DNA from 3 places in the Alkalihalobacterium alkalinitrilicum genome. Region 2 is predicted to be linked to each of the others. Evidence: riboswitches for the same ligand, from Rfam matches in the RefSeq annotation. Region 2 holds a riboswitch; each other region holds the start of a gene.

The links. A riboswitch is a leader RNA that binds a small molecule or an ion and turns the genes downstream of it on or off. The one in region 2 is predicted to bind thiamine pyrophosphate.
Region 1: linked by a shared signal. The riboswitch ahead of BK574_RS25360 (acetylornithine deacetylase) and the one ahead of thiC (phosphomethylpyrimidine synthase ThiC) in region 2 are both predicted to bind thiamine pyrophosphate.
Region 3: linked by a shared signal. The riboswitch ahead of thiE (thiamine phosphate synthase) and the one ahead of thiC (phosphomethylpyrimidine synthase ThiC) in region 2 are both predicted to bind thiamine pyrophosphate.

What each region holds. Positions count from the first base shown of each region.
Region 1 covers NZ_KV917368.1:5,236,661-5,247,365, reverse strand. The annotation lists gene BK574_RS25385 (N-acetyldiaminopimelate deacetylase) at 302-1,432, opposite strand; gene BK574_RS25380 (acetylornithine transaminase) at 1,429-2,646, opposite strand; gene dapD (2,3,4,5-tetrahydropyridine-2,6-dicarboxylate N-acetyltransferase) at 2,719-3,441, opposite strand; gene rraA (ribonuclease E activity regulator RraA) at 3,682-4,161, shown strand; gene aceA (isocitrate lyase) at 4,483-5,775, opposite strand; TPP riboswitch at 6,414-6,515, shown strand; gene BK574_RS25360 (acetylornithine deacetylase) at 6,676-7,953, shown strand; gene tenA (thiaminase II) at 7,970-8,650, shown strand; gene BK574_RS25350 (ABC transporter ATP-binding protein) at 8,637-9,416, shown strand; gene BK574_RS25345 (ABC transporter permease) at 9,413-10,165, shown strand; gene BK574_RS25340 (ABC transporter substrate-binding protein) at 10,162-10,705, shown strand, end outside.
Region 2 covers NZ_KV917368.1:2,376,593-2,387,297, forward strand. The annotation lists gene BK574_RS11135 (ion transporter) at 1-113, shown strand, start outside; gene BK574_RS11140 (hypothetical protein) at 277-750, shown strand; gene BK574_RS11150 (aspartate kinase) at 1,706-3,076, opposite strand; TPP riboswitch at 3,503-3,613, shown strand; gene thiC (phosphomethylpyrimidine synthase ThiC) at 3,815-5,572, shown strand; gene BK574_RS11160 (hypothetical protein) at 6,112-6,453, opposite strand; gene BK574_RS11165 (ABC transporter substrate-binding protein) at 6,538-7,560, opposite strand; gene BK574_RS11170 (methyltransferase domain-containing protein) at 7,557-8,639, opposite strand; gene BK574_RS11175 (ABC transporter ATP-binding protein) at 8,649-9,464, opposite strand; gene BK574_RS11180 (FecCD family ABC transporter permease) at 9,464-10,462, opposite strand.
Region 3 covers NZ_KV917368.1:2,571,370-2,582,074, forward strand. The annotation lists gene BK574_RS28410 (MTH1187 family thiamine-binding protein) at 9-332, opposite strand; partial or broken gene BK574_RS28415 (DUF1385 domain-containing protein) at 405-1,079, opposite strand; gene BK574_RS12295 (hypothetical protein) at 1,096-1,689, opposite strand; gene thiD (bifunctional hydroxymethylpyrimidine kinase/phosphomethylpyrimidine kinase) at 1,818-2,615, opposite strand; gene thiO (glycine oxidase ThiO) at 2,634-3,743, opposite strand; gene BK574_RS12310 (thiazole synthase) at 3,759-4,541, opposite strand; gene thiS (sulfur carrier protein ThiS) at 4,546-4,743, opposite strand; gene thiE (thiamine phosphate synthase) at 4,743-5,375, opposite strand; TPP riboswitch at 5,459-5,562, opposite strand; gene BK574_RS12325 (YqgU-like beta propeller domain-containing protein) at 5,633-6,754, opposite strand; gene aspA (aspartate ammonia-lyase) at 7,077-8,492, opposite strand; gene BK574_RS12335 (ROK family glucokinase) at 8,631-9,581, opposite strand; gene BK574_RS12340 (YqgQ family protein) at 9,586-9,783, opposite strand; gene BK574_RS12345 (hypothetical protein) at 9,928-10,143, shown strand; gene BK574_RS12350 (hypothetical protein) at 10,146-10,655, opposite strand.

The DNA.
Region 1 (10,705 bases), 2.9 Mb from region 2:
GCCAATTCATTTCCTTTCCATTCTCGATAACTCATTCTAATTCTCACAAACCAGCGGTCCCCGATACTATCTACATTCTACATTTGAGTTTTACATTTGTACTCTTAACTTTTACATCATTTTCAGGTTTAACTTAATAGTTGAAACTACTTAAGTAATGGTGGAAATGGAACTTGATGCCACGATTTTGCTAGTGATAATAATAAAGTTTCAGGAAGCATTTCATAATGATAAGCTCACTGAAGCATCTAACAAAGTGAAAAATATACAAAAAAAAGACCATCACCAAAGTGAAGATCTTTTATCTATCTGATTTATAGTTTAAGTAATCGATTAAATGAGTGACAGCAACCTCAATAGCCTGTTCGCTAGGCTCTAAACGATTATCATGAAGACCATAAGGACTATTTACACCAAGCCAAAACATAAATCCTGGAACTTCTTCTAGAAAGTAACCAAAATCTTCTCCTGTCATCGCTTCCTTGCATTCAATTAAATCGACTTTTGTTTGATGTTTTGTAAAATCCATAAACTCTCGAGTTAACGCTTCGTTATTATAAACTTGACAATAATTAGCACCGTAATCAATCGTAGCTAGACATTCAAATCCCACCTCAATGCCGTGTACAAGTGCTTCAAGGCGGTTCTTGACTTTTTGCATCGACTCTATAGATAACGTTCGAATGGTTCCTTCAATACGAGCTTTTTCCGCTATTATATTCTGTTTTGTTCCACCTGTTATCTTCCCAATTGTAACGACAGCTGAATCGAGTGGATCGACATTTCGACTCACAATAGATTGAAGTTGCGTGACTAGATGAGCGGAAGCTACGATCATATCTCTCGTTGTATGAGGGTAGGCTGCATGTCCCCCTTGTCCTTTTAGATCAATAAATAATTCAGATGTATTTGCAAATAATAAACCTTCTCTCGTTGCAATCGTCCCAACTGGGTATTCTGGTGCAATATGCAATGCAATAATTTGGTCAGGTCTCCATTCTTGCAATATATCCGATGCTAACATTGGTTTTGCTCCACCTGGTCCTTCTTCCGCAGGTTGGAAGATAAATAATATATCATCTTTCGGTTGACTGATTGAAAAGTGAGTTAACACACCTAATGCAATCGTCATATGCAAATCGTGTCCACACGCATGCATTTTTCCTGAATGCATAGAACGAAAAGAGTAAGAAGTTTCTTCATCCATTGGAAGTCCATCAATGTCTGCGCGGTATCCGATCATCTTGGAGGGAGCGCTACCATGTACTTTAACAACTATCCCAGTTTTCCAAGTTTTTATCAGAAGGTGATCCTGGGGTAGTTTCGCAATATAATCTAAAAGATATGCTTGAGTTTTAACCTCTTCAAATCCTAGTTCGGGAATTTGGTGAAGTGCTCTTCTTGTTTCGATAAGTTTGGCAACATCAATCATTGTTTAAGCTCCTTCTCCTTAACAAGTTGAAGATTTGTTTCAAACACTCCAACAAATGAGTTTACTTCACTCTCTGTAAGCGTAAGTGGTGGTAGTAAACGAACAATCGTTTGTTGCGTGACATCGACTAAATAGCCATCTTCTAACAAATTACGTTGGAGGTCTTTTGCTTCTTCTGTTTTAAGGCTTGTCACAATTCCGACCATCATTCCTTTGCCGCGAATTTCCGTTATCATATGTGGATGTTTTTCCTTTAATTCATTTAATTTTTCATGTAAATAATTTGAGCGGTTCACTGATTGGTCAAGTTCCCCATCTTCTAATAAAACTCTTAATACTGTATTTCCAAGAGCTGCACTTAAAGGTGATGGCGCAAAGGTTGTACCATGGTCACCTGGTCTAAAAAGATGACTTAATTCTTCAGCGACAATAATTCCTCCAAGCGGTAAACCACCACCCACGCCTTTAGCAAATAAAATTAAGTCTGGTGTAATTCCTGCATGCTGATAAGCAAACAGCTTGCCTGTTCGACCAATTCCTGTTTGAATTTCGTCCATACAACATAACACACCATATTGTTTCGCTAACCGTGAAACCTCTTGTAAATACTCTTCTTGTAATGGTAATATCCCACCTGAACCGAGGACTGGTTCCATAAGTATGGCTGCTGGATTTTTCGTCTTGATAACTTCCTCAAGCTGTTCAATGTTATGAGGCTCAACTTCATATACAGGCATATCCGTCACAGGAAAGTCCTGATACACTCCAGGCTGGCGAGTCAACTTCAATGCACCAAGCGTTCTACCATGGAAACTTTTTTCAAGCACAACAACACCACGGTTTTCTTTATTGCCTTCTTTCGTCCATTTATGTATTAGTTTGAGGGCTGCTTCTGTAGCTTCAGCTCCAGAATTCGTAAAGAACACTTTCCCGTTAATTGAATGATTTACTAGCTTTTGTGCCAACTGAATAGCTGGTTGATTTAAAAATACATTAGAAATATGTAAGAACTTCTCTCCTTGTTCTTTAATTGTTTTTACAATTTCTGGATGAGAATGTCCTAACACATTAACTGCTAAACCCGTAAATAAGTCCAAATAGCTTTTCCCTTCCGTATCAATCAGTCGGTTACCTTCACCTCTTTCGATTGTGATTGGAAGACGATTATATGTAGACATCAAATATTGCTGATCGAGGTTTTGCCAATTCGTCATCAAAATGGCCTCCTTTTTAGATAGAGTTGAGGCACCCACCAAGCTTGAGCTCAATGAATGCCATCCTCAAAATTAATTATCTTCGTTTAAGCGACGTAATTCTTGCTTAATTTCTGTTTTTCCTTTTGTTTTCTCATCGATTTCCTTAATGACACGAGCTGGGGTTCCAGCAACAACGGTATTCGGCGGTACATCTTCTGTTACAATTGCTCCTGCAGCTACTACTGCACCTTTTCCAACAGTTACACCTTCTAGGATTACAGCATTCGCTCCAACAACTACGTCATCTTCAACGACAACTGGTTTTGCTGATGGTGGCTCAATAACACCTGCCAATACTGATCCTGCACCAATGTGGCAATTCTTACCTACTGTCGCTCGTCCACCCATTACTACGTTCATATCAATCATCGTACCTTCACCGATTACAGATCCGATATTAATACTTGCACCCATCATGATTACCGCATTGTTACCAATTTCAACCTGGTCACGAATGATCGCACCTGGTTCAATTCGCGCTTGGATGTTTTTCATATCTAAAAGCGGAATTGCAGAGTTACGACGGTCGTTTTCTACAACATAATCTTCAATTTTTGCTTCATTTTGTTGAATAGCAGCTTCAATTTCTTTCCACTCTCCAAAAAGAACCCCTACATTTCCCGTAACAAATGCTTTCGTTTCAGAACCAAAATCGATTCCTTCTAAATCACCTTTAATATGTACTTTTACTGGCGTCTTTTTCACGCTATTTGAGATAAAAGAGATAATTTCATTTGCATCCATCATTTTCATTGTTCAAGCCTCCAATAATATTTCATTTCAAAGTTTATAAGAAAAATGTCGCAGGAGGACGATTGCCCTGACGAATTTTTCCGATGATATGATTGTATCAAAAAAGCTAACATACCTCTATTATAACTTCCCACATTCATGAAAAAATTCTCTTGAATAGTTAAAATCTTTATCAAAAAAGCAGGAATTTTAATAGGAAATGACGAATTTTTATTCATCATAACGCTAGGAGGACGAACAATGTCTATTCAAACAGCTGATTTACACGACGCACATGGAGATCAATTAATACTTGCCGAACCTATTTTTCAATTTTTTGGACAGAAGAAAACATTCGAAGGTCCAATATGTACAGTACGTGTTTTCGAAGACAATGTACTAGTTAAAAAAGCGCTTCAAGAAATACCAGAAGGAAGTGTTCTCGTTGTTGACGGGGCCGCTTCGAAAAAATGCGCTTTAATGGGAGACAACTTAGCTGAAATTGCCGTCTCTCGTAATTTAGCTGGCGTGATTATTAACGGATGCATTCGTGATTCTGCTCAAATTGATAACATGAATATTGGTGTATTCGCAATAGGAACCACACCAATTCGAAGTATTAAAAAAGGAGAGGGAGAAACGAACATTCCTGTCCAATTTGCAGGAGTGAATTGGCACCCTAATCATTATGTGTACGCAGATAGTGATGGAATCCTAATCGCAGAGAAAAAAGTAGATTAGTTTTCCCACCACAATAAGTGAGTTACCAAATTAATACACGAGGAGTACCTAATAAGGTGCTCTTTTTCCATGTTTATATGATAAAGGTATTGTTTTAATGTAAGAGAGCAATTTTTTTTCAGTTCTATCATTTCAATTTGACAATTTTGATTTTTCGTAGAATGAAATCCATACGATCATTTCTTTTTAAAATTTGTAGTAAACATTCATTTTATTATAAAAGGTTTCTACCAAAAAAAAAGAGGCTAACACCGAAGAGTTAGCCTATCAAATATATTTAAATTGATGAGAGAGTTGTGTTAAATTACCAATTTATGAAAATTAGTTTTTTTGAAATTGAGCTTCTTCCGTTGAACCTTTAAGAGCTGTTGTAGAAGAAGTACCACCAGAAACAGTTTGAGACACTTGGTCAAAGTAACCAGTACCTACTTCACGTTGGTGACGAGTAGCTGTATAGCCATGCTCTTCAGCAGCAAACTCAGCTTGTTGAAGCTCAGAGTAAGCACCCATACCACGAGTTTTGTAGCCACGAGCAAGTTCAAACATGCTGTAGTTAAGAGCATGGAACCCAGCAAGTGTAACGAATTGGAATTTGTATCCCATTTTTCCAAGCTCTTGTTGGTACGTTTCAATTGTCGCTTTATCAAGATTAGCTTCCCAGTTAAATGAAGGCGAGCAGTTGTATGCAAGCATTTTCCCAGGGAATTTCGCATGAATTGCATCAGCAAATTGCTTCGCTTCTTCAAGGCTTGGTTTAGATGTTTCGCACCAGATAAGGTCAGCGTATGGAGCATATGCTAAACCACGTGCAATCGCTTGGTCAATACCAGCATTTGTACGGTAGAAACCTTCTGGAGTACGCTCACCTGTAATAAATGGAGCATCAACTGGATCAATATCACTTGTAATTAAATCAGCTGCATCTGCATCTGTACGAGCAATTACTAATGTTGGTACACCAGAAACGTCTGCTGCTAGACGAGCTGATACTAAGTTACGTACAGCTGTTTGTGTAGGAATAAGTACTTTCCCACCTAAGTGACCACATTTTTTCTCAGAAGCTAGTTGGTCTTCAAAGTGAACTCCAGAAGCACCAGCTTCAATCATACCTTTCATTAGCTCAAATACGTTTAGCTGTCCACCAAAACCAGCTTCAGCATCAGCTACGATTGGCGCAAAATAATCAACATCGCCTTCGCCTTCCATATGTTGAATTTGATCAGCACGTTGTAAAGAGTTATTAATACGTTTAACAACTTGTGGTACTGAGTTTGCAGGGTATAAACTTTGGTCAGGATACATATGACCAGCAAGGTTAGCGTCCGCTGCTACTTGCCACCCACTTAAGTAAATCGCTTTTAATCCAGCTTTCACTTGTTGAACCGCTTGCCCACCAGTTAGTGCACCAAGTGCATTTACGTAAGGCTCTTCATTTACAAGCTTCCAAAGTTTTTCTGAACCAAGTCGTGCTAATGTATGATCAATTTGTACAGAACCACGTAATTTTACTACCTCTTCAGCTGAATATGGACGCTCAATGCCCATCCAACGCGGATCAGTATCCCATTGTTGTTGTAATTTTTTTGCTTCCTCTTGAATGTTTACTTTTGCCATAATCTCCATCTCCCTTTTCTTCAAAAAATTTTAAATTATGACTGAGTTAACAATATCTTAGTACCTCATTCACAATTAATTTCGTTTCAAAGATTAATTGTTTTCTAGAAGTTCTTTAGGTTTAAGATACGAAATACCTCAATCAACTTCACTACCAGGTTACCTAATTTCTTGAACTACTTAATCTGTATTATTACAGTTTGTTGTTTACACCCTTATAATATAACAGCATTTCAGAAAACACAACTACTTTTTTCACTTTTTTTCCTTTTTAATTAAAAGTCCCAATATTCAATTTATTAACTGTTTAGTCAAAAAACTTTTCTTTAATTTACTGCTTCTTTTTTTCCTCCTCCTTTATCCATTGGTAAATACACTTTTGAATACTTTACTTTCTTTTTGGCTTATCAATCTACCTCTTTTTTTGAAATCGCTATCAAAAACCATCTATATAATACAAACTAATTCAATCTCACCTTTCATGTGTTCGGACTACTGTTATATTATATTAATATCTAGAGAAGCTGTTATGAAACAGAATATTTCACAATAATGGAGTACTTCACACTTTTTAGTTGAGTTTCTACTGTAAGTGTGTTACTTTGTTACACAGACGTATAAATAATTTAACAATTTAAAATTTCCACTAGGGGTGCTTTTTCAAAGCTGAGACTGGCAATGCCTAAACCCTTGAACCTGATCTAGATAATACTAGCGGAGGAAAGTGGATAGTCGGACCATTGAGATAAATAACTTCTCAGACATTTACTTGTTAGCAACTGACTATTCAACCACTCCCTCAACTATAAGGAAGTGGTTTTTTTACGTGTTTAGAGAACACTTCCTCAAAAGTTATTTATGTTTCTTTAAATATTTACTATTTGAAAGGAGTGAATTTTTTTGACAGAAACTTCAATTATCTCATTACTAAACCAGGTGAATGACCGTAAAGGAGAGATTATTGATTTAGCCAAAACTTTAATTCGTTTTAAAACACCCAGTCCTCCAGCGCGGAACACAGATGAAGCTCAAACATTTGTTTCTACATATTTAAAAGAATTAGGTTTTTCTATTGATAAATGGGATGTATATAAAGGTGATCCTAATGTCGTTGGTATCCTTTCTGGATCAAATTCAGACGAATATAATAGCCTACTCATTAACGGTCACATCGATGTCGCTTCAGTAGAAGAAGGAGAACAATGGGATCAAGATCCTTTTTCCCCTGTTGTAAAGGATAATATTTTATATGGACGCGGTGCAGCTGATATGAAAGGTGGTCTTGCAGGCTCACTATTTGCAATAAAACTACTAAAAGAGGCTGGGATAAACCTTCCTGGGGACTTAACCTTTCAATCCGTCATTGGTGAAGAAGTCGGTGAAGCGGGAACACTTGAGTGTTGTAAAAAAGGATATAACGCTGATTTTGCAGTCGTTGTCGATACTAGTAACTGTCAAATTCAAGGTCAAGGCGGTGTTATTACAGGCTGGATTACGATCCAAAGTCCACAAACGTTTCACGATGCGAATCGGCGCAGTATGATACATGCAGGTGGTGGTTTATTCGGAGCTAGCGCAATTGAAAAAATGACAAAAATTATAGATGGACTTAAACAATTAGAGCAACATTGGGCCGTTACGAAATCCTATCCTGGCTTTCCACCTGGAATGACGACGATTAACCCAGCTGTCATTGAAGGAGGACGCCATGCGGCTTTTGTTGCTGATCGTTGTGCTCTTTGGATTACGGTCCATTTTTATCCTAATGAAAATCATGACGACATCGCGAAAGAAATCGAAGAGCATATTCTTCACGTTGCCAAAGCTGACCCTTGGCTAAGAGAGAACCCACCTACCTTTCAATGGGGAGGGGCATCGATGATCGAAGACCGTGGTGAAATCTTTCCGTCCTTAGCTATTGATGAAAATCATGCTGGCCTACAAACACTAGCTAATGTTCATGACGTTGTATTCAGAGAAAAAGTAACAATTGGAATGTCGCCAACGGTTACCGATGGCGGTTGGCTCGGTGAAGCTGGTATTCCAACAGTCATTTACGGTCCAGGAAAACTCGAACATGCACATGCAGTAAATGAACAACTCTCTATCGATGAGCTAATTCAATTTACAAAAGTAATGACAAAATTTATTTATGATTGGTGTCATACGAAGAAATAATCAAAGGAGTGATTTGATGTTATTTACAGAACGTTTATATGAGAAAGCAAAACCGATTTGGGAAAAAAATCATAAGCACCCATTTGTTCAAGGAATTGGGCATGGAACATTAGACATTGAAAAATTTAAGTTTTTTATGCGTCAAGATTATTTATATTTAATCGATTATGCCCGTTTATTTGCTTTAGGTAGCTTGAAAGGAGGAGACCTTAAAACGATGTCCACTTTTGCTAAGTTACTTGATTCTACTTTAAATGTAGAAATGGATTTGCATAGACAGTACGCACGTCGCCTCGGTATTAACGATGATGAGCTTGAAACAACAAAAGCTGCTCCTACTACTTTAGCTTATAGCGGATATATGTTAAACGTGTCACAAAGAGGATCCCTTGCTGAACTAGTCGCTGCTGTCCTTCCATGTACTTGGAGCTATTTTGAAATTGGAACTGAACTTAGTAAAATACCTGGTGCACTTGAAAATGAAACATACGGTGAATGGGTTAAAATGTATGCTTCTGAGGAATTTGGGGAATTAGCGGATTGGTTAATTACTTTAATGAACGAATTAACAGAAGGAAAAACAGAAGCAGAACTAGCAAACCTCGAAGAAATTTTCCTAAATACAAGTCGATATGAATATATGTTCTGGGATATGTCTTACAACATGGAGATGTGGCCAACAGATGAGGAGCAATAATGTTCTCACATTTGACCACGTTTCATTTTCCTATAAGGGAATAAAGAAAGAAAAGACTTCTCCAATTTTAAACGAACTATCATTATCAGTTAAAGGTGGTGAATTTGTCAGCTTATTAGGCCCAAGTGGATCTGGAAAAAGTACTATATTTCGCCTAATCACAGGTCTAGAACAACCTACAAATGGAGCGATTTCCCTTTATGGTCAAGAGGAAAATAACCGTTTAGGTAAAGTCGGTTACATGCCGCAACAAGATATGCTACTTGATTGGCGAAATATACTTGACAATGCGTTCCTACCTCTTGAAATAAACGGCTTTACGAAAAAAAGCAAAAAAGAACATGTTCTTCAACTACTTGAGGAATTCGGCTTAAAAGGTTACGAGTATGATTATCCACATCAACTTTCGGGTGGGATGAGGCAACGAGTCTCTTTTCTACGAGCAATGCTAGGTGGTGGTGACCTTTTACTTCTTGATGAGCCTTTTAGTGCATTAGATGCAGTGACTCGTCTTTCAATGCAAGAGTGGCTATTAGAACAATGGGAGAAGCTTGAAAAAACTGTCATTTTTATTACTCATGATGTCGATGAAGCATTATTTTTATCGGATCGAATTTTCCTCTTCTCCCAATCACCACTTACGAGCTTTAAGGAAATTCAAGTACCCTTATCTCGACCAAGAACATTAGAAGACTTGCTATCACCTGAGCTTGCAAAAATAAAAAAAGATTTACTCCAAGAATTACGCAAGCAGGTGAAGCTATGAAACAATTAAAGTATTACATGAGTTCGGTTATTCTTTTACTCCTTCTTTTTTTAGGATGGGAAATCAGTGCAATCCAATTCAATAAACCGTTTATACTGCCTTCGCCAACGCTCATATTAGCAAAAATGGTCGAACTTCATGATGTACTGTTTAAAGTACATTTACTAGCAACGTTAGAAGTTGTTCTAATTGGCTTGTGTATTTCGGTTGTATTTGGGGTTGGTCTTGCCGTTTGGATGAATATGAGCCAGCTAGCAGAAAAAACATTTTTTCCACTCGTCATTGCCTCACAAACCATTCCGATTATCGCCCTAGCACCGATTTTTGTATTGTGGTTTGGGTATACAATTTGGAGTAAAGTCGTTGTAACCGTGCTTATTACATTTTTCCCTATCACGATTGGAGCATTTGATGGTCTTCGTTCCACGAGTAGAGATCATATCGATTTATTACGAACGATGGGAGCGAGCCGCTGGCAAACCTTTTTTAAAATTCAAGTACCTACTGCACTTCCATATTTCTTCTCTGGTTTAAAAGTTGCTGTCACTTTAAGTGTCATTGGAGCAGCAATCGGTGAATGGTTAGGTGCAAATGCAGGTTTAGGGTATTTTAGTCGTAGAATGATGACTCAGTTTGATGGTGCTGGCGTTTTTGCCCCGATTGTTTGGTTATCGATCTTAGGGATCACGTTATTTTTACTAGTTAAAGCATTAGAAACTTACTTACTTAAATGGAGGAATAAACCATGAAAAAATTATCAATGTTTGTCCTGTCTCTTGTTACAGCATTCAGCTTAGCAGCTTGTGGAGGCGATACCCAACAAGAGGAAACAGAAGAAGCTCCAGGAAGTGAAACTCCTGAAACCACTGAAACTGAAGAATTAACGAGCATTGACATCATGCTCGACTGGTATCCAAATGCTGTCCACTCGTATTTATACGTAGCACTAGAAGAAGGATATTTTGAAGAAGAAGGATTGGATGTAAATATCGTTTTCCCTGCAAATCCAACAGACCCGATCAACTTAGCAGCTTCAGGTGGAGTTACGCTCGGAATTACATATCAACCTGATGTTATTATGGCTCGAACGATGGATGTCCCAGTTGTTTCTATTGCGGCAATCGTTCGTTCACCTTTAAACCATATGATGGTGATGGCGGACAGTGATATTGAATCTCCCGCAGACTTAGAAGGAAAAACTGTCGGTTACCCTGGGATTCCTGTAAATGAACCCATTTTAAAAACAATGGTTGAAGCAGATGGCGGAAATTATGATGAAGTGAACTTAA
Region 2 (10,705 bases):
CGAATCAAGATGAAAACGAAAGTGACGAGGTTGACACGAAACATGAAGTCCGTGAACTTCGAAAAGAAATTGCTGAGTTGAAAAAGATGATGATCAAAATGAACAAGAGCTGAGGCATTTCTCAGCTCTTGTCTTTATTTAATTTCTATTTTATTTGACACCAGTTCGCCTTCGACCAGTCAAATTCAACCTCTATAATAAAGAAAACAGGTAATAAATTTCTATAACAGTAACCATACTATAACTATATAAGTGACATGGTAGGAGAGTTAAACGATGGTAATACTATGGACATTCATAATCTTAACCATACTGTTAATTACTTCAGTATTCATATTGAAAAGAAAAATGAACGGGTTAAGCATTATCGGATGCTATCTATCATCAAATATTTTCATTGAATTATCAGGTGTTATTATCAATATTAATTTAAAACTAACACAAAGCCCTGATGAAGCAATGAGTTTATGGACACAAAAAATAGCTTCTATTGGAGCTAAACCGCTATTAGTTATTTGGGCGATTTTTATTTTCTATTCTGATTTAAAACTATTCATCAAAGCTACCATTATTACATTTTTTATATTTAGTTTAGTTTCTTTTGAATTACTATTTATTAAATTGGGCTTTTTAGAATTCGTTAAATGGAACACATTTTACGAATTCTTACGCTATCTAGGAATTTTTATATTGACTGCATTATACGTAAAAATTCTTGGAAATTTAATTAAAAAAGAGCTGAATGCCTAATGTTGCTTTACCCACCAGAAAAATTTGATGAAAATGAAATATTCGTCATTATTTTATTAGTGTTTGTCTGGATTTTACTATTTGTTATTCCTAGACACCTTAGTGCACTTGAAATTTTTTTAATATGGACTCTGAACGTATATTTTGTATTTACTGCAGATATGTCGCTTGCAGTTCCCCCAGCCGAATTATATGAGACTATGGACCTTCCAGAACATGAAATCTTTGACTTTTTAATCTTTTTCTTCGGATATTTTCCCTTTGCCTATTTTGCGATAAATTACTTTAAGCCTAGAGCTTTTTCCGTCAAACAAACAGTTCTATTCATTATAGTTTGTGCCTTATTAACAACAATGTTAGAATGGATTGCATTAAAATTAAATGTGTTTACGTTTACTGGTTGGAAAATTTATTTGTCATTTTTCGTATACATTATTGTTTATAGCTTAAACGTGCTCCTCTTCCTGTATATCAAAAGGAATCTTTCCCAAAAATCGCTTTCGATATTTAGGGTCTTATAAAGTGAAACTTTATTCAGTGGGGGTTATCCTTCATCCCCCACTGAATATTAGTTGAACCAATCGGGTTGTTACTGAGGGCCACAGGATGTGGGTCGCACAGACGTTGCCATAGGACGTGGCGACCTTAGTCTGTGTTCAATCATCTCCCACTTATCCTTTATTGATTCCTCAAAGTCTTGAAGTGGGAGTCTTAGCGCCAGTTAAACGGGATAAAAAAGATTGTTAATGTTGATTGGTGATTTTTGGCTCATTATTGAAAATTCAACCTTTCAGTTTACTGAAGGCGTGTGTCAAAATCAACGGTTATCACAATGATCTTAAACATAGTCATAATATAAAAAGATACACCACAATTGATATTAGTGATGCATCCATTCTTATATAATGTGAAACATTATAACTTTACATAGCATTAAGTTGTTTTTTTATTCACCTTATTCAATCGATTCGTCAGCTGCTCCAAAAAACTCATCATACAGTGCACGAACCGCTTTTTCTTCGTCTTCTTGATGAACTCCAAACACTAAACTTACCTCAGATGAACCTTGGTTAATCATCTCAATGTTGACGTTCGCATTTGCGAGTGCAAGTGTTGCACGTGCGGAAAGACCAATGGTATTATGCATGCCTTCACCCACGATCATAATCATCGAAAAGTCGCGTTCTACATACACATCATCAACATCTAATTCTTCTTTAATTCGTGAAATAATACGCTGTTCTTTTTCACCATCTAATTGACATTGTTTTAGAATAACCGATGTATCGTCGATACCTGATGGGATATGTTCGTACGAAATGCCTTCTTCTTCAATAATTTGAAGCAACCTGCGTCCAAAACCTATTTCACGATGCATTAAGTATTTACGAACATACAATGTACAAAAACCTGAATCACTAGCAATTCCAATCACTGGATTTCTTACACAAGCACGCTCAGCCATAATCATTGTTCCACGTGCTTCTGGATTATTTGTATTTTTAATACAAACTGGAATAGACTGGCGGAACGCTGGCATTAGGGCCTCATCATGAAATACAGAAAATCCAGCATACGATAATTCACGCATTTCACGATACGTCATTTTTTTAATATTAACAGGGTTTTCTACAATTTTAGGGTTGGCGGCAAATACAGAATCAACATCTGTAAAATTCTCATATAAATCAGCTTTAACTCCAGCCGCTAAAATGGACCCTGTTATATCTGATCCACCACGAGGAAACGTAACTAACGTGCCTTCTTTAGAGTACCCGAAAAATCCAGGAAATACGATAACACCTGAACGCTCCCTTAATTGAAATAAATGATCGTAGCTTTCTGGAAGTACTTGAGCATTTCCAGGTTCGTCACTTACTAATAATCCCGCTTCATTCGGGTTGACATATTGAGCTTCTATTCCGATACTTTGAAAATAAACTGCTATTAATTTTGCATTATTGTCTTCCCCGCTCGCTTTCATTTGATCGATAAATTTTCCTTCATGGCTAGAATCAAATGCAACCCTTTGTTGTAAATCTGCTTTAATAGTTTCAATAATATCTCTAGATAAATTAAGATCCAATGCGATTTCTTCATAACGGCCAACGACTGCGCGAAGAGCATTGTCAACGTCTCTTTTTTCTAGCACAGCTTCGGCTAATTGGATAAGTAAATCCGTAACCTTTGTATCTGTTGCTTCTCTCTTACCTGGTGCTGAAACGACAACAAACTTTCTTTCCTCGTTCTCACCAATAATCGCTGCCACTTTACGAATTTGCTCTGCGTTCGCCACTGATGTCCCACCGAATTTCGCTACTCTCATCTTGTTTCTCCAACTCCTATAAAGTTTTTTTCTGTTCCCTTAATATTTCAATAATTCATAATTTATCATAGCCACCTGTCGTTTGCAAAGTTGAATAAAATGGATATGGTAGGCTGTGTAAGGATATATCACCAACTGGCCTAGTCAACCTACACATCCTCCTCATTCACGCTAATCGATAGAAAACCCTCCCATATTGAAGGATTTTAATGCGACAGTAATACTTTACAGAAATAAAGAGCTAAAATTAACAACAATATTCGCTATTTTTTGTCATAATTCCTGCTAACTGCGAACGTATTCATGAAAAATTCAAAATTTTATTTGGCTAAATAAAGAATACTGCCACCTTTTATAAAAAAAAAAGGAAAATAGATCCAATGTACTGTTTTCTTTTGAAAATATGTATGTTAGTTTTATAGTACAACTAAAGAAAACGGGAGCTCCAAGCAAAGGGCTGAGAGGACAACTGATACTGTTGTCGACCGTGAACCTGATCTAGGTAATGCTAGCGGAGGGATTTTGTAGAATACGTATGTCCATCCGACCGCTTTCTAGCGGTCTTTTTATTTGTACTGTTTAATGATACCCTTTATAAATGAGCGTTCATTTGTAAAGTAAGTAATATTTTCATGCAAAAAAACAGACATATACTATTCTGTACATATATTTAAAGTCCCCTCCTCCAGGATCGGTTCGAGCAACAAGAACTCAATCAAATTTTAGGAGGATTTTTTTATGTCAATTCTTAACTCATTCCCAAACAGTAAGAAAGTTTATGTGAACGAAAAAAACAAAAATGTATCAGTTCCATTTCGTGAAATAGAACTAAGCCCCACTTCGTTTAACGGTGAAGAAATTGCGAATGAACCATTTAGAGTTTATGACACGACTGGACCTTACACAGATACATCCTACAAAGCAGATGTGAGGAAAGGTTTACCAGAACTCCGGAAACCATGGATTTTGGAGCGTGATGATGTCGAATGTTATGTCGGCCGAAATGTGAAACCCGAAGATAATGGATTTATCGATTTAGAAAAAACAAAAGCCGTAAAAATATTTGATACGACAAATCGAAAACCACTTCGAGCCAAACAAGGGAAAAATGTAACGCAGTTGCATTATGCCAAACAGGGGATCATTACTCCAGAGATGGAGTTTATTGCGATACGTGAGGGATTAGAGCCTGATTTTGTACGTTCTGAAGTGGCAAGTGGAAGAGCAATCATTCCATCAAACATCAATCATCCAGAAAGTGAACCAATGATTATCGGCCGAAATTTCCATGTGAAAATTAATGCAAACATTGGAAACTCTGCGGTCAGTTCTTCCATTGAAGAAGAAGTTGAAAAAATGACGTGGGCGATCCGCTGGGGTGCTGATACAATCATGGACTTATCAACTGGTAAACATATTCATACTACGAGAGAATGGATCATACGAAATAGCCCTGTTCCAGTTGGTACGGTACCCATTTATCAAGCACTCGAAAAAGTAAATGGAGTCGCAGAAGACTTAACGTGGGAAGTTTACCGCGATACATTAATCGAACAAGCCGAACAAGGGGTTGATTACTTTACGATTCATGCAGGAGTGTTATTACGTTATGTGCCGATAACCGCGAATCGCTTAACAGGAATCGTCTCAAGAGGTGGATCGATTATGGCTGCTTGGTGTCTTGCTCACCATCAAGAAAACTTCTTATACACACACTTTGAAGAGATCTGTGAAATTATGAAAACATACGATATCGCCTTTTCTCTAGGGGATGGTTTACGTCCAGGTTCCATTGCGGATGCAAATGATGAGTCTCAATTTGCTGAGTTAGAAACGCTAGGAGAGTTAACGAAAATTGCTTGGGAGCATGACGTTCAAGTAATGGTAGAAGGACCAGGACATGTACCGATGCATAAAATTAAAGAAAATATGGATAAGCAACTTCAAATTTGTAATGAAGCACCATTTTATACACTTGGCCCATTAACAACTGATATTGCCCCAGGTTATGACCACATTACGTCAGCGATTGGTGCTGCGATGATCGCTTCTTATGGAACCGCAATGCTTTGCTATGTTACACCAAAAGAACATTTAGGCCTACCAAATAAAGACGATGTCCGAGAAGGCGTCGTTACTTATAAGCTCGCCGCTCACGCTGCTGATTTGGCTAAAGGCCACCCTAACGCTCAAAAGCGTGATGATGCCCTTTCAAAGGCACGTTTTGAGTTCCGTTGGCGTGATCAATTTAACTTATCACTTGATCCTGAAAAAGCGATGAGCTTCCATGATGAAACCTTACCAGCAGAAGGTGCGAAAACAGCTCACTTTTGTTCAATGTGCGGGCCTAAATTTTGCAGCATGAAAATTTCTCACGACCTCCGTCAAACCGCAAAGGAAAAAGGAATCGATGAACAGACACTATTAAAAGAAGAAATGGACAAAAAATCAGAAGAATTTAAAGAGCAAGGAAGTAAAATTTATACAAAACTGTAATTCATAATGAGATTAAAGGGGCTGAGGATGGTACTAGGTACTATCCTTCGGCCCCCTCTCTAATTTCCAACTCCATCCCTACTATGAGAATACTAAATTAATTAGCTATAACTCTCCTTTGTTTGGCTCCCCTTTCTTCCTTTTACTGAAATTCTATGTATCTATCGGATCCTTTATTAGCTCATATTTCCTTTTACTGGAACAACCTGTGTTTATTTCTCTATTTTCGCCTTATTTTTCTTTTACTAGAACTTTTTGTACCTAAAATCTTCTTTCCTACCAACAAGCTTTACTAGAATTATAAAGTGAAACTTCCATCAGTGAGGGCCCACACGAGGTGGGTCACACAGACGTTGCCACAGGACGTGGCGAACTTAGTCTGTGTTCCTACTTGTTACTGGCAGTTTATCCCCCACTTATCCTTCTTCGATTCCTCTAAGTCTTGAAGTGGGGGTTTTACTGCCAGTTGATGCGGGGAAAACTAACCAAAAAACCCCCAACTTTCAAATAGAAAAGTTGAAGGTTCAATCTACATAACTTTATTGCCACTCACCATCCTGGTCCCACTGCCCTGCTTGCAGCCCTATACCTTCTAATAATTGTGTAATTAATGATCTCGATTCACCGACTAGTGAATCTTCGGTACAGGTAGAGTCAGGGTTATAACCCATATCTAGGGCTTGCTGGAGTGTTACTTCCTCTAAAAAGTTGGTTACTTCAGCATCATTAAAACAAGGTGGTGATACGTAAACATTCAATGAATGGTCAATAATCATTCTCGCATTAGCTGGAGCAACTTCTGTTGTCTTAATTAAAGAACCTACCAAAACAAATAAAATAATAAAAATGGAAATAAGGATTGATATCGTTTTGTACATCATTTATTCATGCCCTTCTCTAGCTAGTAATCTATCCATTATTTTAGTATGAATTGATAGATTGAGCAATGAAAAACGATTGAACAATTATTTATACAACCCATTCACTAGAATATCTAGCGCATATGGAGCACGAACACCTTCTGCTGCTGCTGACAACGAGATCACAATAAAATTTTCGTTCTCAATTGCTGTAACATTTTCAAGAGCTGGATGACGCAGAAGTAATTCTTTCTTTTCCTCTACCGTTGTTTCACCATAATCAACGATAACAATGACTTCTGGATCTCGGTCAACGACTTCTTCCCAACTAACTTCTGCCCAGTTTTTGTCAACATCACTAAAAATATTTTCCGCTCCTGCTAATGTAATTAATGAATTTAAAAAGTTTTGGGCAACGGTAAACGGCGCAGTATCGCCACTATCAAAAACAAACACTCGCTTTTTTTCTGTAACTTCTGGGATGTCATTCTTAATTTTTTCTAGCTCTTCCTTCATTGAAGCAATCAGTTCTTCTCCTCTTTCTTCAACATGAAAAATTCGCGAAATATTACGGATATCAGTATAAATATCTTCTATTGTTGGACCAATTATCGTTGAAGACTCATGTAAATAAGCATTGATGCCAAACTCTTGCAATTGCTCCACAGTTCCAATATTGTCTTCACGAAAGGCACTTGCCCATCCAGCGTACGCAAAATCAGGTTCTTCTGCTAAAAATACTTCTTGCGATGGATAGCGGTCGGATAATACAGGAATAGATTCATAGGCATCTTTAAATTCTGGTAACACTTCATCATCTAGATAGGCTGTACCTACCATAAACTCCTCTAACCGAAGTGCTAACATGACTTCTGTAACATGTTGATTTAAGGTGACGGCCCGCTGAGGTGGTTCTGTAAAGACTAAAAAATGATCATTATTTTCAATCTCAACCGTTTCATTTACACTTTCTTCTTTGACCTCTGCTTGCGCTTCTTCTGCTTTCTCTGCTTCCGATCCAGTTGGTGCTCCTGGTTGGCTCGTACTCGCCTCTTGTCCACAGCCAACTAACATCGTTATTATAAACAGTCCAGATAATATGGTTTTTATCGTATTTAATTTTTTCATTCTTGCATCTCCTTAACTGTATATTTGGCTATGATCGTCCACCGACTACTAAGTGGTTGATGCATCATTTCTCCTTGCATCTGTAATGGGTAACCACCGTTTGCCCAAACATCATTTTCATAGGGGCGTAGCTTACTCATATGCTCATTCAATTTTTTATCAAGCGTTTCGTCTCTTTTTAATTCCACCTCGTTCTTCACTAAGTGCGGCATTAAGCTAGAAGCCGCTGAATGACTAGATGGCTGGTAATTTTCAAACATTCCCATCACTTCAAATCCTTCTACCTTTAAGAGATATCCCAGTTCACGTGGTAAAATAAGACTGTATTCTCGATCTACTTTAAAGCATGATTGTTGAAGATTTTGTTCATATGTTTCATAGGTTAATGTAGTTTCAAAAGTTTGCCGTGATAGTGACGTTTGCCCATGAATCGTTTGATAGATTCTCTTCTTGCCCCATTGTTTACACTGCTGATAATTCCATTTAGTTTCATTCGGTGGAAGAAAAATATCTATTGCTACCAAACCACCATTCACTAAATGATTTTTCACATTTAATAAAACTTGTAACTGTTCTTCTGGTAAAAGGAAATGTTGTAAAAAACCTTCCGTTAATAAAACATGGCTAAACTTTGTTTGAAGGGAAAAATTCAACACATTTTCTTGTAAGAGTATAAGCTTAGATGGATTACTTAATCGCTTCTTTTTCTTCACAGCAATCGATAACATGTCTTCACTCGTATCTATTCCTGTTACAACGATACCTAAATTGGCTAATTCATAAGCGACTCTTCCTGTTCCTACACCAAGCTCTAACACTTGACAACTGGCATCTGAAGCTAACCAATTTTTATAAAACTTCAAACCAACTTTCCCAGTAAACAAATCAAAATACTCGGCTTCGAGCCCAATATAGGGCTGAGAATGTTGCCTTTCATGGCGTTCACCTTGCATCCCGCATCGATTACAAAGTGAACCTGCCAATTCGTGAAAAAGTGTTCCTTTAGGAATCCCGTTTTTAGGATCGCCATTTCTCTCCTCATATTGAAACCCACAAAAGTTACATATAAACTCGCCCATTCTTTCCTCCTATTGGTTAGAAGCTAATGACGGTACATATTTAGTTTGAGACTGATCGAACATCTTAGACGTATATAAAATATGTGTTTTTCCTGTAAGAGGGTGTTTAATAACCGTTCCATTGACATTAAAAACATCGGCTAACAACTGTTCTGTTAAAACTTGTTCGGGTGACCCTTCGGCGACGATCTTTCCCTCATAAATAACAAGTAATCTATCACAATAGGAAGCGGCTAAATTTAAATCATGCAAGGCTGCTAAAGACGTTAATTTTAATCCTTTTACAACATCTAAAAGATGCAGCTGGTGATGAATATCAAGATGATTTGTAGGTTCATCTAAAATAAATAGTTGCGGTTCTTGAGCAAGCGCTCTAGCAATCAACACCCTTTGCTTTTCCCCGCCAGATAGATTTGCAAAATTTTTGCTTCTATAGTGTTCAATCCCGACTTCCCTCAATGACCGTGTGACAATTTCTTCATCATAGGCATTATCTTTTTCTAAAAATTTCTTATGAGGATGTCGACCCATTCTAACAATATCTTCTACTGTAAAATCAAATGGAACCGAACTTTCTTGGCCGACAACAGCCACTTTTTGTGCAAACTTGCGATTAGTCCAGTTTTTTGTATTCGATTGATTGATGAAGATATCTCCAGTATGAGGCGCATAAATTCGGTAAATCGTTTTTAATAACGTTGACTTGCCACTACCATTAGGACCAATAACCCCAACAAATTCACCATCATTCACGGTAAAGTTAATGTCTTCAATGATTTGTTTTTGATCGATTTTCGTTATAACACTTTGAACCGAGAGCTCCATTATTTGTCACCATCCCCTGTACCAAAAGAATAGTTACTTCTTCGTAATAACCAGATAAAAAATGGACCACCACAAATGGCCGTTACAATCCCTATTGGTAATTCTTGTGGAGAGACGACCGTTCTTGCTGCAACATCTGCCCACACTAAAAAAATCGCACCGACTAAACTACTAACAACTAATACTCTGCGGTGGTCTGAACCAACCATTAAACGCACGATATGTGGAACCATGAGTCCAATAAAACCAATCGCTCCACTTACGGCAACCATCACACCTGTTAATAAAGCTGTAAGTAAAATTAAAAATTTCTTGAACACATCAATATTCATACCTAGCGTTGTTGCTGTAGCATCTCCCATTAATAGTAAATTAAGGGGACGATAAGATAAAATTAAAATAACCACACCAATGAATAATGATAAAAATGGGACAGGAAGTTGCTCCCACTTTGCTCCTGCTAAACTGCCCATCATCCAAAACATCGCATCGCGAATTCCTTCTTCACGGGGAGCCGAAATGACTATATAGCTTGTAACGGCCGATAACATCATAGACACGGCTATTCCAGCTAATAATAGACGAACTGTCGAAATTCTGCCACGCACTTGCGCTAACATAAATACGAGTAACACCGAAACTAGTGCGCCTAAAAAAGCTGCTATTGACAGGGCATAAATTCCAAACATTTTGAAAGCACCAAAGATAATGACTAACGTGGCACCGACAGAAGCTCCTGATGATACCCCAAGAATAAATGGATCGGCAAGTGAGTTACGAACTAAAGCCTGAATGGCAACACCAACGACAGCTAGTCCTGCACCTACTACAGCACCTAATAAAACTCTAGGAAACCGAATTTCCCAAATGATTTGTTCCTGAGCTTGTGACCAGTCTTTAACGATAAACTCGCTTATGTACGGTATTTTAGATAAGGCAATTTTCCATACCGCTAATGGCGAAATGGAGACAGGTCCAAGCATTACTGCAGCTGTCATCGAACCTATAAGTACAATGGATAATATAAGTACAAAAAGAAACTGCGACACACGAGAAGCTTCTTTTTCATTTGTTTCTTTTAAAAAGGGATTATTCTTTATGTCAGTTCGCATTTACCTGCCCCCCTCTTTAAATCGTAATTATTACGATTTAAAATGTGCCCAATGACCTCTATTGTCACAAGTTTTTTTATTAAAAACTCTCATTAAATATTTTACAAGTGGTAAACAGTTGCAATTTAA
Region 3 (10,705 bases), 190 kb from region 2:
ATATCAACCTATTCAGGAGTGCTTTGATCACTTAGTTTTTCATTGACTGAAGCTAATTTCCCCTCGAGTGTCGATGCCTTGTCACGACGATCATCGATTCTAATATTCGTTGCAACTCTTTGAACTCCAGCCTCAAAAGGAACTTCATGGATCGCTTGAATCACTTCAAAAAGAACAGGTAATTCCCCTTCAATAATTGTACTCATCGGGGTTAGTTGGTACTTTATTTTTTTGTTATACTTTTCTAAAACCCTGTGTATATCAGCAACATAATGACTTACACTTGATGCATTGGTGCCAATCGGTATAATCGTAACATCTACAATGGCCATTTTCTTTTTCTCCTTTACAATCTTTTTTTCCTCTAAAAGGTGAGGAAATTCCACATTTGCTAATTTACGATAGGAGCGTATTGCTGTCATTAAATGAAATCGATCTGGCTCAGTTGTCGTCACATGTTTTTGTAAATAATATGAGACACTTATAACAAACCGTTTCACAATTTGCATCGGTCTTTTATTCAAGGTACGATTAATAACAATTAGTATAACTACACTTGCATAAGACGCCCACATCAGTGACTCTACAAATGACAATACCGTTAACAGTATTAATGATACGATTAATACTGAGCTGAAATAAATGACAACTGAATTTGTGGAACAGTATTCATTTGTTATTGCCGCTTTTCGAATTTGATACAGTCTTGATTGTTTTTTTATTCCGCGATCACTAAACACTTTATGTTCTGCCCCATGAAATTTTTTTAACGATGTCGGGAATAGAAAATGTGTTCCAAACATGTAATAAAATAAAAAGTAAAAAGGCAAACCTGTCCAAAATTCGAAACTAAAGAGTAGTAGCAATTTAGGGACAAAAACAAGTCCCATAAAAATAATCGTAAACAGTTTAAACAACGAGGGCATCGAGAAAAAAACTTGGTTTATCATGAAAAAAATTGTTGTTATGTTTACGGGCTTAACCCAATCAGATATTCTACCATTGTTGTTAAAAGCACAAGCAACATATTCTTTTCCAATAAAAAAAATCCCATTTTGATAGGACAAACCTTTAATCATGTTGTCCAATCCTTTCTTATGGTTGTGGAATTGAAGTAAATCGTTCGATAATCCAATGATCAATATCTACGTTAGCGGTAGATAAGCGAGCTTGATCAAATGATAGGCTTTCATGTATCTCCCATGTGTGCATATAACTAATAGAAACGTCAGTACCTATAAACGCCTCGCCCACTATTACAATCTCAAACGATCCCATATTACCGAAACCAATATGATCTTGAAGCTCGTTTGGAAATGTAAACACGACTCCATCATGTACGAGCGTTCCATTCGTTTCATAAATTTCTTTCCCACCATGTTTTAAAATAAGTCGGGCAGATTGGATATATTCCTCACCTATATTATCTTGCTCTCCTTCTCCACCTATTTTTACTCCAATATAATCATCGCCTAACAAACCATCAATAGGCATTTCTTTCCAATCCCAATTACCACTAATTGTTTGAGAAGTTCCGTTGGTTGTTGTTTCAACAACGAAAGACAACACCTGATCTAAAGATTCATTTGTTATTTCATCTGAAGAATTTAAATAATGATATCCTCCATAAAAAATAAACCCCATTAATAGTAGTGGTAATACGATGACAGCGGCATTTCCTTTAAACATAAACAACCACCTTACTCTTGAAATGATGTAGTATTTTTATTGTCTCTAAGTTTCCTTTATTTGTCCACCTTTTGCTTCAATAAGAAAGGCTGATCAAGGATACCTTCCTAAGATCAGCCTGAAAACTTTTACATGTATAAACGGTAAGCAGCATGATTAGTTGGGCCAATACCATTACCAATCGATAAAGAATGAGTAATGGCTGCGCTTATAAATTGCTTAGCCGTTTTCACAGCATCTGCTATTTCATCGCCTTTTGCTAACTGGGCCGCTATAGCCGCTGCAAAGGTACAACCTGTACCGTGTGTGTTTTTTGTACTAACCCGTTCTGCTTCTAAATAGGTGATTGTTTGTCCATCGTATAAAATATCCGTAGATTTTGTATCCCCTTCTAAATGTCCACCTTTTAAGACCACATATTTCGGTCCTAGACCGTGTAATTTTTTGGCTGCACTTTCCATTTCTTCTAACGTTGTCATTTCCTTTATCCCTAAAACTTTTGCTGCTTCTGGCAAATTAGGAGTAATAACTGTAGCCAGCGGAAGAAGTTTCGTCACGAGTGCATCAACAGCCGCATCTTGTAATAACGAAGCCCCACCTTTAGCAATCATTACTGGGTCAACAACGATGTTCTCCACGTTGTATTGTTTTAATTTGTCAGCAACTAATTCAATAATTTCTGGAGAAAAGAGCATCCCTGTTTTTACTGCATCTGTGCCGATATCCGAAAGCACAGCATCTAATTGAGCTTCTATGGCCTCTGCTGTTTGCGGGAAAACACCATGAACTCCTAATGTATTTTGTGCAGTTAATGCGGTGATAACACTCATACCAAACGTTCCCAATTCTTGAAAAGTCTTTAAATCAGCTTGGATGCCTGCTCCTCCACCACTGTCAGATCCTGCAATTGTTAATGCTTTGTTCATACTTATTTCACCTTCCTTTTAACTAAAACGCTCAGGTGCAAACGAAGTTAACGGTACTATTTCTTGTTTTTTATCGAGAAGATCTGCAACAATATGTGCTGTGACAGGACTTAGTAAAATACCATTTCGATAATGACCCGCTGCGAAAATGATCTCAGGTACATTCGACAAACCACCAATTAATGGATAGCCATCTTGAGTAGCAGGTCTAAGTCCAGCCCACGTATGAAAGGGAACTTCACTTTCTAAAAAAGGTAATACTTTTTTATTCCAATTCGTTAATCTACGAATCCCTTTTTCTGTTACCGTAGTGTCAAAACCCGCAATATCCTCGGAAGCCCCATTAACAAGTGTTCCGTTTGCTTTTGGAACTAAATAACCTTGGCTCGTATAAATTATATGTTTTACCTTACCCACGGGAATGTTGTATGCACAAATTTGCCCTCGAATCGGGTAAACAGGAATATTGAGACCAAACACATTTTCTAATTCTTTCGCCCACGCACCATTACTTATAACTAGACGGTCCCCAGAGAACTTTTGTCCATTTTTGGCACAGACACTAATTTCAGACTGCCAACGCTCTAGATGCACTTCTTCTAAATGATCAAAAATTTTCACACCTAGTTTTCGACAGCCTTCCTCGAGAGCTTTTACGTAATCTGGTGCATACACATGACTTTCTTCTGGATAATACATCGCGGCAATCATTTCACGTGATAACTCTTTTTCTAACTTAAATAAATCTTCTCCATAAAGGATTTCAGCTGTTGCACCAAACTGCCCTTGCCATTGTAGTCTCGTCTCAAGAGCAAGAAGATCAGCTTCATGGTATACACAGTGTAAACTTCCAGAATTACTGTATTCAAAGTCAATACCTGATATGTCCTTAACATCTTCTTGCCATTTTGGATATAGCCTTAAACTCTCAAGACAAAGTCTAAAGAAATCATCTGGGTCTTCGCCAATTTCAGAAAATGGTGCGAGCATTCCTGCGGCGGCACCTGAAGCTTGACCACCACAAGCCACTTTTTCTAACACTGTAACGTCGTGCCCTCGTCTTTGACACTCAAAAGCTGTCGCAAGACCAATAATACCCCCACCTAGTACGACAATCCGTTCTCCCATATAAATCCACTCTTTCTATTTCAAGATCAACGACTCGTAAGCACTACTCGCTGTAGCATATCGTTTTTGCGGAATTCGACCTGCCAAATAAGACATTCTACCAGCTTCTATAGCATAGCGCATCGCTGTTGCCATCTTTACAGGATCTTTTGCTTTTGCAACAGGTGTGTTCATTAAGACTCCATCAACACCTAACTCCATTGCTTGAACTACGTCCTTTGCCGATCCTAGTCCCGCATCCACAATAATCGGAACGTTAGCTTCTTCAACAATTAACGATAAATTATAAGGATTTAGAATGCCTAATCCCGTTCCAATTGGTGCTCCTCCAGGCATAACGGCAGCCGCACCAGCCTCTTCTAACCTCTTACACAGGACTGGGTCGTCCGAAGTATAAGGGAGTACAACGAAACCTTCTTTTGCAAGAACTTCTGTTGCTTTTAAAGTCTCTATTGGATCAGGTAATAACGTTTTTTCATTGACACTTATCTCGATCTTAATCCAATCACTTAACCCACTTGCTTTCGCTAAACGAGCAATCCGGATCGCTTCATCCGCTGTTTTGGCTCCTGATGTATTTGGTAAGTACGTAAACGTTTGACCTTCTAAGTGTTGTAAGATCGCATCTTCATCTGGAGCTTCTAAATTCACACGCCGAATGGCAAATGTTAAAACGTCAGAACCAGATGCTTTTATGGCTTCATTTTGTACAAACGGATTAGGGTATCGCCCTGTACCAATAAAGAAACGTGAAGACAACTCTTTTCCTGCGATGATGAATTTATCATTATTATTCATATAATCATCCGCCTCCTACAAAGTGAACTAGTTCAATTTTCATTCCAGGTTCAACCATTGTATCTTCCCAATTACTCCGATCAACAATTTCTCCATTTACTTCAGTTACTACTAAATCTTTCTCTAATCCATAATGTTTTACAATATCTATAAGTGTTTTAACTTCTAATTCAACCGTTTCACCATTAATATATAATTCCATTACACCTTCACCTTTTGATCAATTTTTTGAATGAATTGTTGACAAACAGATTTAATGTCATCAGTTCCGACAATTTCACTAATAGCACAAATTCGAGTTGCTCCAGCCTCTAACACTTGATCGACATTATGAAGCTTAATTCCACCAATAGCTACGAAAGGGATCGTGATTTCCTTTACGACTTGACGGATATAATCAGTCGTAACAGGATCTACAACATCGACTTTACTTTTAGTCGGGAAAATCGGACCTACACCAATATAATCTGCACCAGCACGTTCAGCTTCTCTAGCTTCTTCTATCGCATGAGTGGAAAGTCCAATTATCTTGTCCTTCCCTACTATTTTTCTTGCTTCTTCAATCGGTAAATCATCTTGCCCAATATGAATACCGTCTGCATCCACGGCGAGTGCCACATCAATATGATCATTAACAATAAACGTTACTCCATATTTTTTCGTTAACTCTCGTAATTGCTTTCCTTTTTCAAAGACCACTTTCTTTGAATTAGTTTTATCTCTTAATTGAATGATATCCGACCCACCGATAATCGCTTGTTCCATTACTGTTATTAAATCACGACCCTGATGAAATTCTTCACCAGTAATTGTATAAAGTTTAAACTCTCTCATTTTCTAGCTGTCTCCCTTCTTTACCTCTAAAAATTAAATAAAGCCGTAACCCAACGACGGATTACGGCTAGATATTGATAAGTAAATCAAATCTTCGACTTTCCTACGCTGGGATCACCAGATCAGGTTCGAGGGTAAAAGGTTCCTTTTTCTCAGCCCACTTTGATAGGCACCCCTAGTCACACTATAAACTTTTTAATAATGTTCTTCCTTTCATTATGACACAATTTTTATAGATTACAACCATTACCCTACCTTCATTCCAAGAGGAAATGCTTTGTTTTATTTGTTAAATTAATTAACCATTCATATTGATTCCCATACAACATCCATTTTCCATCAGGTGAAAGCTTTAATGGGGATTGAAGATCTACATCAACTACTTTTTGTTCTGTACCCGTTTCAACATTGTACTTTGTTAATTCATAAGGAGCATCATAACTGAAAAAATCACCACTATATAACGGTTTTAAATAATAAAATAAATGCTCATTTGCATCATATTCATGAAATGGAATCCACCATTGTTCAGAGTACGTATTTAACGTCGGAATTTCTAACTCTCCAATCATATCTTCGTTTTGATAGATCTGATAAATCGAATTTTCGGCTTCTAACGAATCAACCGAAACAGCTACGAGAATAGTATCAGCAAAAGTAAAAAAAGCAATGACTTCATCTAAAAACTTTTCTGTTTCGTTTGTATTTAAATTATACTTAAAAATCGGTGCATAAAAACTTGGAGCAAAAGATGCCCATTCCAGAAATGCTATTTCATCTACATTGATCCATTGAAAATACATCTTCTCAAGATCTAGTTGAACTAATTTTTCTTCTTTTAAATTAAGACGATAAACATCGTAATCCCAATCAGGGAGGAATGAAATAATAATAAGTTCATCATGATTGTAAGGATTCCAAAAGAGAGAAAATTCTTCCCCCACTTCACTTAATGAATAAACCAACTCTCCTTCTTTATTAATAAAATAAAGAGGCGAGGTTAACTCATAAGTTGATGTTTGAACAGCAAAGTAGGAATAATCATAGTTTGCTTCAACCGAAAGAATAGGCTCGTCGATTTGAAAGAATTCAACTGTCTCACTTGTCTTTAAATTCACTAGATCTAAATAAGAAATCGCATTTTCATCTCTTAGCAACAAAATCGTTTGACTATCATACCAACCACTTATTTCAACAAAGCTATACGGATTCATTTGAATTGGGGTATGGAAAATAGTTTCTTTCATTACACCTAATTTTTTTTCAATCAAGTTGTAGTTTTTTTGAGGGTGATTTAATACGACATTATCTTTCGTAGTGCATCCAATAGTAAAAATCATAAGGAAGGTTAATACGAAAAACAGAGATTTACTTTTCATTCGAACCTCCGTTTAAACTTCTTCTTTTAAAATTTGTTCTAAATCGTAATTTTCATTATTACACGTTTTTTCAGTTTGCTCAATAAAAATACACTAAAAGTAAACTTATGTGATAAAGTGAAATTTCATTCCATTCTAGGGGCTCGCACGACATGAAGTCACACTCCAAGCACGTTGTGAATTTAGTTTGACTTTAAGTGTAATATGTCCCATTAAGTCTTTGTTGGTTTCTCAAAGCCTTGATGTAGAGCCTTAGTGCCAGTTTAAATTAACTTGACAAGGAATGCTGAGCACCCCTTGTCAAATAAAAGTTTCTTATACCTTAATTATATATAAATTTAGCCCCTGCTATTCCAGGGTTCGTCATCTCTTTTGGTTCTAAAATTTCATTTAATTCTTCTTCTGAAAGTATGCCTCTTTCAATACAAATTTCTCGAACTGGACGATTTGTTTGTATAGCCTCTTTTGCAATTCGACTTGCAGTTTCGTACCCTACATGTGGATTAATGGCTGTTATAATTCCTACACTTCTTTCCACCATTTCTCTGCACCTTTCAATATTAGCTGTAATCCCTTCAATTGTATATTGTCTAAATACTTTTATACCATTTTGTAAAATTGATAATGATTGTAACAAGTTAAATACTAATACTGGCTCCATTACATTTAACTCCAACTGTCCCGCTTCCGAAGCTAAGCTAATCGTATGATCGTTTCCAATGACTTGAAACGAAATTTGATTAATCACTTCACACATAACAGGATTTACCTTCCCTGGCATAATGGATGATCCTGGTTGCCGTGCAGGTAAATTAATTTCATTTAACCCTGTTCGAGGACCCGAGCTCATTAATCTTAAATCATTGGCTATTTTCGATAAATTAATTGCTAATATTTTTAAAGCACTTGATAACTCGGTGTAAGCATCTGTATTTTGCGTAGCATCCACAAGATCTTCTGCTGTTTTAAAAGGTAAATGAGTGATGTCAGCTAAATACTTGGCCACTTTTTTAATATACTCAGGTAACGCATTTAAACCAGTTCCGACTGCCGTTGCTCCCATATTAATTTGATATAATTCATTTAGAGATCCCATTAGGCGTCGTAAATCGCGAGTAATGACTCGACGATAAGCACCAAATTCTTGTCCCAACCGTATAGGGACAGCGTCTTGAAGGTGAGTACGACCCATTTTAATGACACTATCAAATTCTTGTTCTTTTTCTGACAGAACCTGGATTAAATCTTCAAGTTCCTTTGTCAAACCTTTAGCTAAGTTTAAACAGGCGATATGAATAGCTGTCGGAAAAGCGTCATTGGTTGACTGAGCCATATTTACATGCGTATTCGGACTGACTTTTATATACTCGCCCTTCTTACCACCTAAAAACTCAATCGCTCGATTCGCAATTACTTCATTTGCATTCATATTAAAGGACGTACCTGCCCCGCCTTGAATAGCGTCTACGATGAAGTGGTCATTGAGTTTACCTTCTATTACTTCTTCAGAAGCTTCTACAATTGCATCAGCAATTTGTGGATTCAATGCTCCAACATCACGGTTGGCTAAAGCTGCTGCTTTTTTTACATATCCGAACGCTTTAATTAATTCCTGATGCGGCGGATATCCTGTAATTGGAAAGTTTTCTTTTGCTCGCATCGTTTGAATTCCATAATACGCTTCTGATGGAACCTTTTTTTCACCAATTAAATCCCGTTCAACTCGATATTTTTCCATATGAAAATCCCCTTTTTAACTTAACTAAATTAGATTTAGTTTTCTAACTCTCGTGCGATTCAATGCACGATTTCTCTACGTTGATAATATTATTATATGTTAACGGTTATTTACCGTTAATTGCCTTCGATAAACCTTTTACCTATTTTTTGTCTTAGCTAACCAAGCCCCACCTATAACTCCAGCATCATTCCCTAATGTTGCTGGTACAATGGAAACACTTTGGGCCACTCGGGGTAACACAAATAACTGAAAGTGATTTTCTAATGGCTTCAGTAATGTTTCACCAGCTTTAGAAACCCCACCACCAATAACTATTTTTTCAGGGTTAAGGGAATTGGCTAAATTAGCAAGTGCAAACCCTAAATAATATGTAATATGATCAATGACTTTCAAGGCACACTCATCGTTTTTCTCAGCCGCTTCGAACACCATTTTGGCATTTATATTTCCATTTGCTAACAAGCTATTTGGAAAATCACTGACAAATTCTTTAGCTATTCTAGATATTCCTGTTGCAGAACTGATTGTTTCAAGGCAACCCGCTTTTCCACAATTACATGGAAATCCACCTTTTGGTATCGCTGTAATATGACCAATTTCACCGGCCATTCCATTTACTCCATGTACGATTGAACCATTCACAATAACCCCTCCGCCAACTCCAGTTCCTAAAGTAACACATAATAAATTTTTAGCTCCATTACCAGCACCACGCCACATTTCACCTAAAGCAGCAATATTAGCGTCATTGTCAATTGTTACTGGAAGACTTGTATCCATTTCTAAACGATCTTTTAAATGGAAGTCTTTCCAACCAATATTAACGGCTTGATAAATATATCCTGTTTCCATATTGATAAACCCAGGTGCTCCCATTCCAATTGAATGTAACCGATCTTTGGAAACTCCTAGGTGTTCTAACGCTTGATCAATCCATTTTGCTATATCAGTTGTAATATTTGTTCCACCATTAGTTGTATTTGTTGGAACTTCTCCCTTAAATATTATATCTCCATACGGATCGACAAACGCTAACTTGATTGTTGTACCGCCGAGGTCTACCCCGACAAACCATTTTGTAACCATCTAATCAACCTTTCTGTTGCTCACGTTGTTCTTTCTTTAGAATAAGCAAAGCAGCTTGATATGACTGTTTATCAACCATCCCTGATTCGTACAACTCTCGAATTTCATCTTCCATCATTAAGGAATCTACACTTCGATTTTTTGTATAAATAAATGTCCCGAATTTTTTTAATAATTGTTGAACATCATAGAACGTATTCATTATCATCACCCTCCTTACACATTATATCAACTTCTATTTCATCAACAAATATTTCAATATACAATTGTTTATTAATTTGTCACATAAAAAAGCCCTTATTTGTTCTAACATATAAAGAGAACATTTTATAAGGGGGACTCATTTATGGACAGCTTTACTTATTTTATTTTAGGATTACTTGTACTAGTAAGTGCAGTAATTATCGCAGTTTATTGTATAAATAAAAAGAAATCATTTGTCTTAGCTATTGTTTTAATAGCTGTTGGATTTATTTTAGCTTTTATTGGTTTATTTAACTCAGAACACGAAGAATCTCAAAACGCTGTATCATCCATTGAAGACGTTAAACACGATTGGTAAAATTAGAAAAATTTGAAAATCGCTATCAACATAAAAAATAATAATGGTAAATAGGAAATAAATTCAAATCTCCATATTTTTTGTAATATTTCATATTGAATAAGTTGTCCTAACAGGATGGAAAAATAAAAAAAGAGAACAGAAATGAAATGAAGCCAAATGCCTACCTCTCTTATTTTCCATTCGATACCAAATAACAAAAATAAAAAAAACAATACACCCCATAACACTCGTGACTGTCGATGAAAGTAACCCATCATCGGATGAAAATGGATGAAAGCAAGTGCGACCATAGCTAGAGTGACAAGACCGACTAATATTTCAATGAATTGTAGAGAAAATACTGACACAAAGCGACCGATAATATAGCCTAAATAAACGGTAAATGCAAAAAACATAGTGACAAGAAACACTTGAAGTCGAATTGGCATTATTCTTTTTGATATCATTAATCCACCAATGGCGAATCCCATAAAAATACTGTAAAATATTCCTACCATGCCATTAATCATTATTGTTCCTCCTTCTTAATAGTGAAACAAGCCTTTTTTCATCTATATGT